2 regions of the Lysobacter korlensis genome follow, and region 2 is predicted to be linked to the other one. Evidence: predicted binding sites of a transcription regulator. Region 2 holds the regulator's gene; the other holds the start of a gene.

Region 1 (5,489 bases), 380 kb from region 2:
GGCCGCACGATCGTATGCGCCAGCATCAGCGCCAAGCCCGAGGCGAGCAGCAGGACAAGGGCCCCGAAGACCGCCAGCTGTCGGCCGAACTCGCGCGCCGGCTCGAGCACTTCATCCAGATCCTGTTTCGTGACCAGGCACAGCTGCTGGTCGGCCATCCAGCGGTACACGATGACCGCGTCGCGCTTGCGGTAGTCGGGCGCGACGGTGATGCCGCGACGGCCCTGCAGGCACTGCCGGACCGAGTGCGTGCGCGCAGCCTCGCGCAGCACGACGTCGCGCTTGAGCAGGCGCGGCTGGGAGACGAACTGCCCGGCGCTGTTGACCAGGTACGCATCGTCCGTGCGGTGCAGACCGCTCTGGCTGCGTACGATCGAATTGACCTCGTCGAGCGCGTTCCATATGGCCAGGATCGCAAGCGGTTCGCCGTCCGCGCCCTGCACCGGCGTGCTGATCACCATGGTGGGCCGCTGCAGCAGCGGCGACACGAACGCGGACTGCACGTACGTTGCCTTGCGCCCTTCGGTGACGAACGGGTAATTCGCGCGGCTGGCGCCTTCGGCCGCTTTTAGCGTGGACACGAGGATGCGGCCGCTGCGCGCATCGATCAGGCCCAGCATCTGGTGCTGGCCGGGGTGCACCGCGCGCCGGGCCTCGAGTTCGCCTGCCACCGTCGCGTACGCCTCGCGCTGCTCGGCCGAGCCCGCAGGCGCGCTGGCCAGCGTGCGCACGGCCTGCGTAAGCAGCGGCGACGCGGCCATGGTTTCCATGGCCTGGGTCTGTTCGCCGACCCATTCGCGAATGCGCCCCTCGCGCACGATCGCAGTGGACAGCAGTTCGGACATCGCCGCGGCTTTCAGCGACTCGCGCCCGCTGCGGTTCGCCAGCAGGCCAAGACCGACCACGAGCGTCGCGGCGAACGCGACGAAGACGATGAAAACGCGCGGCGTAAGGCCTATCCGACGCAGCATCAGCCTTTCCTCCGGGCAGCCAGCGTTCCGAAGATCAACAGGCCTGCACCGGCCGCGGCAAGCAGGAGCGGAACGAGCGTCTGCAGCAGCCACAGGCGCTGGCGGGCCTGCCGCGCCTTTTGCAGCTGGTTGCGCTGCGTCTCTTCGGTGAACTGGGCGGTCCAGATGAAGAACGGGGCGACGAGCCTGCCTTCGGGCGTCGCGAACGAGCTGCGGCCGCTTTCGCTGTAGTCGACGATGACCCCACTTTTGGGCTCGACGTGCAGCACGCCCTCGGCGTTGGTCAGTGCCCGGTAACGTTCGGGAACATCCGGCAGGTGGCCGTAGCCGGAGGTCTCGTCCAGCGCGCTGACGCGGAACTTGAACCGGTGCACCCGCATCCCGTCGACTTCGGCGAAGCGCTCGAACCGCACGTCACGCGGCCCGGCCAGTTGCGAGTCCCAGAGCACGTGCGAGCCACCGGCAAGGCCGGGCGGGAACATGAACACGCCCCTGCGCTCCACGTCGCCAAGCCCGGACAGGTTCTGCCGCGTCTCGCGGTCAACCGCGTAGACGCCCGCGTTTTCGAAGTACAGCTCGCCCCCGGGCAGCGCCCAGTAGCCATCGGACTGGATGATGCTGCGGTTCTCAGTGCTCAGCAGCGTCGTATCGAGGCGCCGGCCTACCAGCGCGATGCGCTCCCATTGGCCGGTCGGGGTTTCGCGCGCGCGGGCGAGGGAATTGAAGTACAGCTCTGCCTTGTAATCATCCGGCAGGCGCGAGGCCAGCGGCGCGCCCAGCACGAGCCAGAGCGCAGCGGCAAGCAACAGTACGATCCCTAAAGGCCTGGCATCGATCCGCGACACATCGGTACCCCGTTTGCCCGAGATGCAGGTTATCCCCGGTGGTGTGACGGTTGAAAGGAGGACGGTACGCTCGCGCTGGAAGGCGCGGGGCCGGGCAACGCTCGGCGACTGATCCCGATAACGACCGGGCAGCGTGTGTCTTGAGGTCCGCACACTTGTGCACGAGCTTGCGCACGTGTCCGCTTCAACATGCCGTTGAACGCCATGCCGTTGAACGACACGTCGCGGGCTATGCCATGAAGCCGCACTGCCCTGCAGGCGCATGACTGACGCTGCACGAACCGATCGCCAGGCGCATCCGATGCGACAGCGCACGCTGCACACAGTCGGCGAGGTCGCGAAGGCGCAACAGCGTGTCGGCATCCAGCGTGCGCGGCCTGCGGTCGATCACCATCAGGGCGCCCATGCCGAGATCGTCCTCGATGAACAGCGGGCAGCCGGCATAGAAGCGGATGCCCGGATCGCCAAGTACCAGCGGGTTGTCCGCAAAACGCTCGTCGTGAGTGGCGTCGGAGATGTAGAACACCCCCTTCTGCAAAATCGCATGCGCGCAGAACGAGAAGCGGCGCGGCGTGCCCTCCACATCCAGCCCGTCCATGGCCTTGAACCACTGGCGGTCGCGGTCGATCAGCGAGACTGCCGCGATCGGCACGTTGCACAACGCACGCGCGATGCGCACGTAAGGCTGCAGGTCGTCGATCAAGCCTGGGCCAAGGAAGCCCGTGGCCTGGAGTACCTGAAGGCGCCGGGTTTCGTTCTGCGGCAGTGCCGGATCGAGCATGAGGCCTCCAAGGTGATGGCCGATAAGGTGCACGTGGATATGCAGTGCAATCGGTAACGACCAACGACTGCCGAAATTCAGCGGCTTTACAGCCGAAGTACGCGCGCCACGCTGTGACAGCGCGTGGATCACGCAAAACGCGACGGCGATCACGGCGGTTGCCCCGCGGCGGGCCGCGAGCCCGAATCCCGACCTTGGGCGCCGGCGCGGTGATGCCTTGCGACGCCCGCAACCAGTCGCTCGCGTTGACACCTGCGGCCGTCACACGCCGATGGACTTGTGAGCGGCGGCTGAAAATCAGGCCACGAGCGGAGCCCATGCCCGGCGCTGATGTGCGCGCGCTTCCAGATCCGAAATTCTTCTGCTGAAGCGTGTGCCTGGCATTCAAGTACGGCGGCGTACGGCCGTTGAAGTGACACGACTGCCTATCACCGGGCGGGATCTTCACGCCTGACTTCGCCGTTGACCCGGCCCACGCCAACCAGAGAACCCCGATGAACTTCCTCCGCCTGAACTGGCTGCCCAACCTCAAGATCGCCCACAAGCTGCTGCTGGGGTTCGGGCTCATTCTTGCGTTGATGACGTTGCTGGGCGTTTTCGCGATTACACGCATGCAGGCGATGCACGACGTATCTGCGGAGATCCGCAGCAACTGGCTGCCCAGTGTGCGCGTGACGTCCGACCTCAATGGCGCGACCGCCTACTTCCGCACGCAGGAGTTCGCGCACGTCGTGTCGACCTCCGACGAGGACATGGCGGCCGTCGAAAAGCGCATCGTCCATTACCAGGGGCTGGTCGCGGACATGCGCGCGACCTACGAGCCACTGATCAGCGACCAGAAGGAGCGTGCGCTGTACGACGCGTTCTCCCGAGAGTGGGACGCTTACTCGAAGATGCATGAACAGCTGCTGGTCATCTCGCGCCAGAACCGCACGGAAGAGGCGCGCACCCTGCTTACCACCGAGTCCAGGAAGCACTACTACGCACTGAGCGATGTGCTGACCAAACTGGCCGACCTCAACGTGCGCGGCGCCAACGCCGCAGCCGAGCGAGGGGAGCAGGTCTATGACAACGCAGTCATGGCAATTCTCGCCGCGCTTGCGATCGCGATGCTGGCGGGCACCGCACTGGGCGTAGTCATTTCCCGCTCGATCACGCGGCCCGTGCGCAAGGCCGTCCAGGTCGCGGACGCCGTGGCCGAAGGCCGGCTGGACAACGAATTCAAGGTATTCGGCCGCGACGAGGGCGCGCAGCTGCTGGGCGCGATGAACCGCATGCAGAGCGGGCTCAAGGACTTCGCGTCGGCGCAGGTCGAAATGGGGCGACAGCAGGACGCGGGCGATGTCGACTTCCGCGTCGATGCCGCGCGTTTCCCCGGCGAATACGGCCGCATGGCCGAAGGCGTGAATCACCTCGTCCAATCGCAGCTGGCGGTGATCGAGCGTCTGACCGGCCTTCTGACGGCGTATTCACGTGGCGACCTGTCGCAGGACATCGAGCGCTACCCGGGCAAGAAGGCGCAGGTGACGGCCTCGGTCGATGCGGTCAAGGCCGGCATGATCGCGGTCAATGCCGAGATCCAGACGCTGGTGGATGCCGCAATGGCCGGTGACTTCACCTACCGCGGCGATGCCGAGCGCTCCAGCAACCGTGCACTGATCGAACGCTTCAATACGCTGATGGCGACCGTCGACTCGGGCCTGGGCGAAGTGGGCCGCGTGCTGTCGGCGGTGGCCGATGGCGACCTGACCCGTCGCGTCGACGTGGTGCTGCCGGGCCAGCTCGGCCGCCTGGCGGACGATGCGAACACCACGGTCGATCAGCTGACGCAGATTGCCCGGACGATCAAGGACGCATCGGATTCGATCAACTCGGCCGCAGGCGAGATCTCCTCCGGCAACACCGACCTGTCGCAGCGAACGGAGCAGCAGGCGGCCGCGCTGGAAGAGACCGCCAGTTCGATGGAGGAGCTCACCTCCACCGTGCGTCAGAACGCCGAGAATGCCAACCATGCCAATCGCCTCGCACGTGGCGCGGCCGAGGTGGCGACGCAGGGCGGTGAGGTCGTGGGCCAGGTGCAGTCGACGATGGCCGAGATCGAGGCGTCTTCGCGCAAGGTGGCCGACATCGTCAGCGTGATCGAGGGCATCGCGTTCCAGACGAATATCCTCGCGCTCAACGCGGCCGTCGAAGCGGCGCGCGCCGGTGACCAGGGCCGCGGCTTTGCGGTGGTCGCCAGCGAAGTCCGTTCGCTGGCCCAGCGCTCGGCCACGGCATCGAAGGACATCAAGCAGCTGATCGCCGCGTCCTCGCTCAAGGTGGACCAGGGCGCCGAGCTGGTGGCCCAGGCCGGACAGGCGATGACCGGCATCGTCGAGAGCGTGCAGCGCGTGACCGGGATCATCGCCGACATCGCGGCCGCATCGGTCGAGCAGAGCGCCGGCATCGAGCAGATCAACCAGGCAGTCACCCACATGGACGAAGGCACGCAGCAGAACGCGGCCCTCGTCGAGGAAGCCACCGCCTCGGCGCGCGCGCTCGAGCAGCAGGCCGAACAACTGGTGCAGACGGTCGCCGTATTCAAGCTTGCGGACTCAGCAATGCCTCAAGCCGCAGCCACGGGTACGCGCAACAAGCATGGGATGCGGCAGCCGCATGAAGCGAAGCGCGCGGCGTCAGGAGCGCTCGCGGGCCACACGGCGCGGCCATCGAGCCATCACGCCAAGCGAGCAGTGCGAAGCGCTCCAAGCATGGCGGGCAACGACGGCAACTGGCAGGAATTCTGAGGCAGGCATACCCGGCCCTATCGCGCAGGGCGGATGGAAGGCCATCCGCCCTGCCTGAGCCAGCCGATGAACCTTCGCTGGGTCGTGCCCACCCTGCTTGTTTCGA
Region 2 (5,489 bases):
GGTTTCAGGCTTGCCGGCGGCGCGGCGCTGCTGCGGTGATTCGATGCCATGGTCGATCGCGTTGCGCATCAGGTGCACCAGCGGATCGGCCAGCGCCTCGACGAGGTTGCGATCAAGTTCGGTATCGGCGCCGACGACTTCGAGGTCGACGGCCTTGCCGAGCTGGCGCGACACATCCCGCGCGAGTTTGGGGAAGCGCGAGAACACGCGACCGACCGGCTGCATGCGCACGGTCATCACCGCCGACTGCAGGCGCGAGGTGGCGGCATCAAGCGCGGTGACCGCACGATCGAGATCCTCGTCGCGCAGGCGCGGACGGATCGTCTTGAGGCGGTTGCGCGCCAGCACCAGTTCGCCGACCAGGTTCACCATCGCGTCCAGGCGCCGCACGTCGACGCGCACGGTGGCTTCGGCGGGCTCGGCATTCGCCGCGGCAACCGGCTTCGGCTTGGGTTTGGTGTCGCGCGCCGGGGGGGGCGGCTTCGGCTTGGGCGCTGCCGCCGCGGCCGGCGCTGCACCGGGCAGGGCGCCCGCACCGTGCAGGCTGTCGAGCAGGGCGTCGAAGTCCAGGTCGTCGAGGTTTTCAGGCAGGTCGGTGACCTGCATAGTCGGCGCTGCGGCGACGGCCGGCTCCGCCGGACCGACGTGCAGCGCGGCGACCAGTGATTCCGGTGGTTCCTCGGGCGTTTCGCCACGCCCGATCGCATCGAGCATATCGCTGAGCAGGTCGATCGACTGCTGCGTCGCGTCGAACGCGATTTCGTCCATCGACGCTTCGCTGCTGCGCGCGGCGTTGAGCCGGTCCTCGACCGCGTGGCAAATCGTCACCATCGCGGGGAAGTCGAGGAAGCCTGCGCCGCCCTTGATCGTGTGGAAGCCGCGGAACACCGCATTGAGGCAGTCGCGGTCGTACGGCGACTGTTCCAGTGCGACGAGCTGCTCGCCGAGCTGGTCGACGATTTCGCGCGCCTCGATCAGGAAGTCAGCGCAGATGTCGGATTCGGCTTCGCTCACGTCAAAGTCCCAGCGATGACAACAAATCGTTTGCGTCGTCCTGCGTGGCCGGTGCGGCATCGACGCCGGTGACGGCCGGGCCGAAGCCCTTCGACGACGCGGGCAGCTGCAGCGGCGCGGACTCGGGCATCACGCCATCGCTTGCGGCATGCACGCAGCGCACGATGTCGACGACGCGCTTGATGATCTGGCCGGTCAGGTCCTGGTAGCCCTGCGCGGCGGTCATTTCGGAAAACCGCACGCGCATGCCGGCCGCGGCCTCGGCCGCCTCGCTTCCCGGCGCGACCGGAATCGTCGCCAGCAGGTCGCGGCACTGGTCGATCATGTCCATCGTGCGATGGCTGGCGTCCTCACTCATCTTCACCGCGTGCTCGAGGCGCGCGCAGGCCTCGGGCAGCGAGCCGCCGGTGCTCGCGCCCTCGCCGTCGCCGAAGGCCTGGCCGAGTTCGCGTGCAAGCCGCACCAGGCCCTGCACCAGCGGTTGGTTGCGCCATTCGACCAGCGCGTCGAGGTTTTCGCGGAAGCCGGCCTGGTCGTCATTCTCGATCGCCCCAAGCGCGGCGCGCACGCGCCGGATGATGGCCTCGCGACTGTCGGTCGACAGACTGTCGGGATCGGTGAGGACCTGGGCGTTCACGCCGCGGCCTCGAGGCGCTCGAAGATCTTGCCCAGCTTCTCGCTCAGGGTGCCGGCGGTGAACGGCTTGATGACGTAGCCGTTCACGCCCGCCTGGGCGGCTTCGATGATCTGTTCGCGCTTGGCTTCGGCCGTGACCATCAGCACCGGCGTCTTGCTCAGCGCGGCGTCGGCACGCACGTGCTTGAGCAGTTCCATGCCCGTCATGCCCGGCATGTTCCAGTCGGTGATGATCAGGTCGTACTTCGCGCGCTTGAGTTCCTCGAGCGCCGTCGTGCCGTCGTCGGCCTCGGCGGTGTTGGAAAAGCCCAGGTCGCTGAGCAGGTTCTTGACGATGCGGCGCATGGTCGAGAAGTCGTCGACGATGAGAATCTTGATGTTCTTGTCCATGAAGGGCTCGTGCGGCGATGCGGTAATGGGGTGGGGCGCATACCGGCGGGGTCAGGTCCGGCACACGCCCCTTGCGGCGGATATCGACCGGTGCCGTCGGTCCTGAACCTTCCGGACCAGGACGACACCGGTTCGGTGACGCGTGTCGCGATCAGTCGTCGTTGTCGGCGTCGATGCCGCGCCAGTCGCCCAGGCGAGAGCGCAGCCGGAGCATGGCCTGGCCGTGGATCTGGCAGACGCGTGATTCGCTGATCGACAGCACCGCGCCGATTTCGCGCAGGTTCAGTTCCTGCTCGTAGTACAGCGACAGCACCAGTTGCTCGCGCTCGGGCAGCAGGCCGATCGCGGCACCAAGCGCGCCGCGGAACTCCTCGTGCTCGAATGCGCGTGCCGGCGTCGTGCCATCGGCGGTGGCCAGGCGCGGCTCGCCGTCGTGCTCCTCGGCATGCGCGTCCAGGCTCAGCAACTGTCCGCGTGCGGCGTCCTCGAGCATCGCGTGGTACTCGGGGATGCTCACGCCGAGCGCGGTGGCGACTTCCTGCGACGTCGCAGCGCGGCCGGTGGCCTGCTCGACGGCGCGCGTGGCAGCGACGACGTCGCGGTAGCGGCGATGCACCGAGCGCGGCACCCAGTCGCCACGACGGATCTCGTCGATCATCGCGCCGCGGATGCGGATCGAGGCATACGTCTCGAACGCGGCACCCTGGTCGGACTGGAAGTTCTTCGCGGCCTCGATGAGGCCGAGCATGCCGGCCTGGATCAGGTCATCGATCTCGACGCTGGCGGGCAGCTTCGCGGCGAGGTGGTGCGCGATGCGGCGCACGAGTTCGGCGTGCTTCTCGACGATCGCGGCGGTGTCGACCTGCGGGCGCGCAGCGCGGTACTGGGCGGCGGCCATGGCATTCATGCGGCGCTCCTGGCTGGGGTCACCAGCCGTTCAAGGAAAAATTCGACATGTCCGCGCGGACCTTGCGGGACCTGCCATTGGGATGCGCGTCGCGCGATGTCGCGGAAAGCGAGTGCGGACGGGCTGGATGGGAATGCCTCGACGACGGCTTCCTGGCGTTGCACCGCGCGGCGCAGCCATTCATCGCGTGGAATCGCACCGAGATACGACATCGTGACGTCGAGGAAACGCGCGCTGACGCGTTCGAGCTTCTCGAACAGGTGGCGGCCTTCCTGCGGGCTGCCGACCTGGTTCGCGAGCACCTGCACCCGGGTCACACCGCGTTCGCGGCTGAGCACCTTGACCAGCGCGTAGGCGTCGGTGACCGAGGCCGGCTCGTCGCAGACCACGATGATCACGTCCTGCGCGGCCTGGCAGAACGTCAGCACGCCATCGGCGATGCCGGCTGCGTTGTCGACGACCATCGTGTCGATGGGCAGGTCGAGCTGGCTGAAGGCATGCACCAGGCCGACGTGCTGCGCCGGGGTGAGTTCGGTCATGTGGCGCTTGCCCGATGCGGCGGGGACCACCCAGAGGCCACCGGGGCCTTCGATGATCGTGTCGGCCAGTTCGCAGCGTCCGGCGATCACGTCGGCCAGCGTGAAGCGCGGCGACAGGCCGAGCATCACGTCGACGTTGGCGAGGCCGAGGTCGGTGTCGAGCAGCAGCGTGCGGCGGCCGGCCATCACCAGCGACATCGCCAGGTTGACCGAGACCGACGTCTTGCCGACGCCGCCCTTGCCGCTGGCCACCGCGATCACCCTGACCGGCGCGACGCTCGCCGGCGTGGCGGGCGCCGCTTCGGCGCAAGGGGCCGGGTCGGCGGCCGTGGTGTCATGTCCGTTCATGTCGTGTCCGAGGCAGGATGCGTTGGGGTCAGGCGACGGCATGGCGGTCCTCGGTCATCAAGGGGTTGTCGGCAGCGCGGCGCAGTTTTTCGAGTGAAGCGACGAGGCGAACGGGGTCGGCGGCCTCGATGTCGTGCGGCACCTGCTGTCCCGAAGTGGTGTAGGCGAGATGCATGTCCTGCTTGACCAGCACCGACAGCGCGGCGCCCAGGCGGCCGGTCTCGTCGGTCTTGGTCAGCACCACGCCTTCCGGCGAAGCCGGGCGGTAGCGGCGGATGATTTCGCTGAGGTCATGCGGGTGCGCGTTGGCGGGCAGCACCAGCAGGCTGCGCACACGGCGCGCAGTGCGCAGCCACAGGATCTGGCTCAGCAGCGCGCGGTCGCGGGCGGCGTAGCCGGCGGTATCGACCAGCACCAGCGGGTAGTCGGCCAGCTGGTCGAGCGTGGCGTTCAGCGCTTCCGGGCCGTCGGCCTCGCAGACGGTGATGCCGAGTCGGCGGCCGTGCGCATGCAGCTGTTCGCGCGCACCGGCGCGACTGACGTCGGTGGTGACCAGCGCGACGTCGCGGGCGCGGTTGCGGGCAGCGAAGCGCGCCGCGAGCTTGGCGATGGTGGTGGTCTTGCCGGCGCCGGTCGGGCCGACCAGTGCGATCACGCCGCCGTCGTCGATCGGCTCGGCGCGGTGGGTCATGATCATGCGCGCCAGTTCGGCGCACATCGGCTCGCGGGTCTCTTCGGGCGTGAGGTTTGCGTCGATGCGGGCGGCAACGCTCTGCGCGACGCTCTCGTCGCAGCCGCAGGCCACCAGCGTGTCGAACACATACGCACGGCCGGCCGAACCGCGCAGGCGCTCGATCGCGTACTGGTCCATCTGGCGTTCGATCAGCTCACGCATCGACGCCAGCTCGTTGCGCATCGCTGCGAGCGTCGGATCCTCGACGGGCGTGGCGACTGCCTGCAGCACGGGTTCGGCGGGCACTGCGATGGCGACCGGCGCAGCGGCCGGGGTCACCTCCGCCACCGGATCGATCGCGGCAATCGGAGCCGGAGCCGGAGCCGCTGCAGCAATCGGGGCGGCAACCGGCGGCGCGACTTCCATCGTTGCGACCGGCACCATCGGCGCGGCTTCGACCACCGGAGCCGGTGCGACCATCGCTTCGGCGGCCTGGGCGGCCGGCGACGGCATCTCGGCCACCGGTGCCGGCATTTCGCGGGCCTGTTCGGCGGCGGAAAGGCGGGCGAGCAGTTCGAGGAAATTGTCGCCGGGCGCCAGGGTGGCCGGTGCCGCAGCGGGTGCGGCAGGCGCGTGGGACGCGGCCGCGAAATCATTCGGGTTGAATACGCTCTCCTCCACGACGCTGCTCGTCAGCAGCGAGGCCATGGCCGGCGGGTGCGAGCGCGAGGCGGCCTGCGACGCAGCGCGCCGGGCCGAAGCGGCGTCGGCCTCGGCGGCCGCGGCGTCGACGCGGAATACCGCGCGTGCCCGCGCTGCAAGCGAGTCGCGCGGCGTGGTGCCTGACATCGCGGCGATCATCGCCTCGGCGCGCGTGCCGAGCGATCGCGTGGCGGGCGCCACGCGCGGTTCCTCGGCTGCGGTGCGGGCTGCGGCGGTTTCCTGACGCGCGTACGCGGTCGGAGCCGGCATCTGCACCACG

What was found. The regulator FliA, encoded in region 2, starts transcription of late flagellar genes. The targets are predictions, from matches to a motif close to TAAAGTTTNNCNNNCNNNGGCCGATAA.
Region 1: ACFFGH_RS02410 (methyl-accepting chemotaxis protein) is a predicted target of FliA. The motif match lies at 2,982-3,008, and genes of this name have one in related genera.

The regions. Positions count from the first base shown of each region.
Region 1 is NZ_JBHLTG010000001.1:560,867-566,355, reverse strand. Features, by position in the region: gene ACFFGH_RS02425 (response regulator) at 1-971, opposite strand, end outside; gene ACFFGH_RS02420 (porin PorA family protein) at 971-2,080, opposite strand; gene ACFFGH_RS02415 (GAF domain-containing protein) at 2,046-2,750, opposite strand; gene ACFFGH_RS02410 (methyl-accepting chemotaxis protein) at 3,092-5,383, shown strand.
Region 2 is NZ_JBHLTG010000001.1:941,386-946,874, forward strand. Features, by position in the region: gene ACFFGH_RS04190 (chemotaxis protein CheA) at 1-1,074, opposite strand, end outside; gene ACFFGH_RS04195 (protein phosphatase CheZ) at 1,016-1,582, opposite strand; gene cheY (chemotaxis response regulator CheY) at 1,648-2,040, opposite strand; gene ACFFGH_RS04205 (RNA polymerase sigma factor FliA) at 2,192-2,947, opposite strand; gene ACFFGH_RS04210 (MinD/ParA family protein) at 2,944-3,834, opposite strand; gene flhF (flagellar biosynthesis GTPase FlhF) at 3,863-5,489, opposite strand, start outside.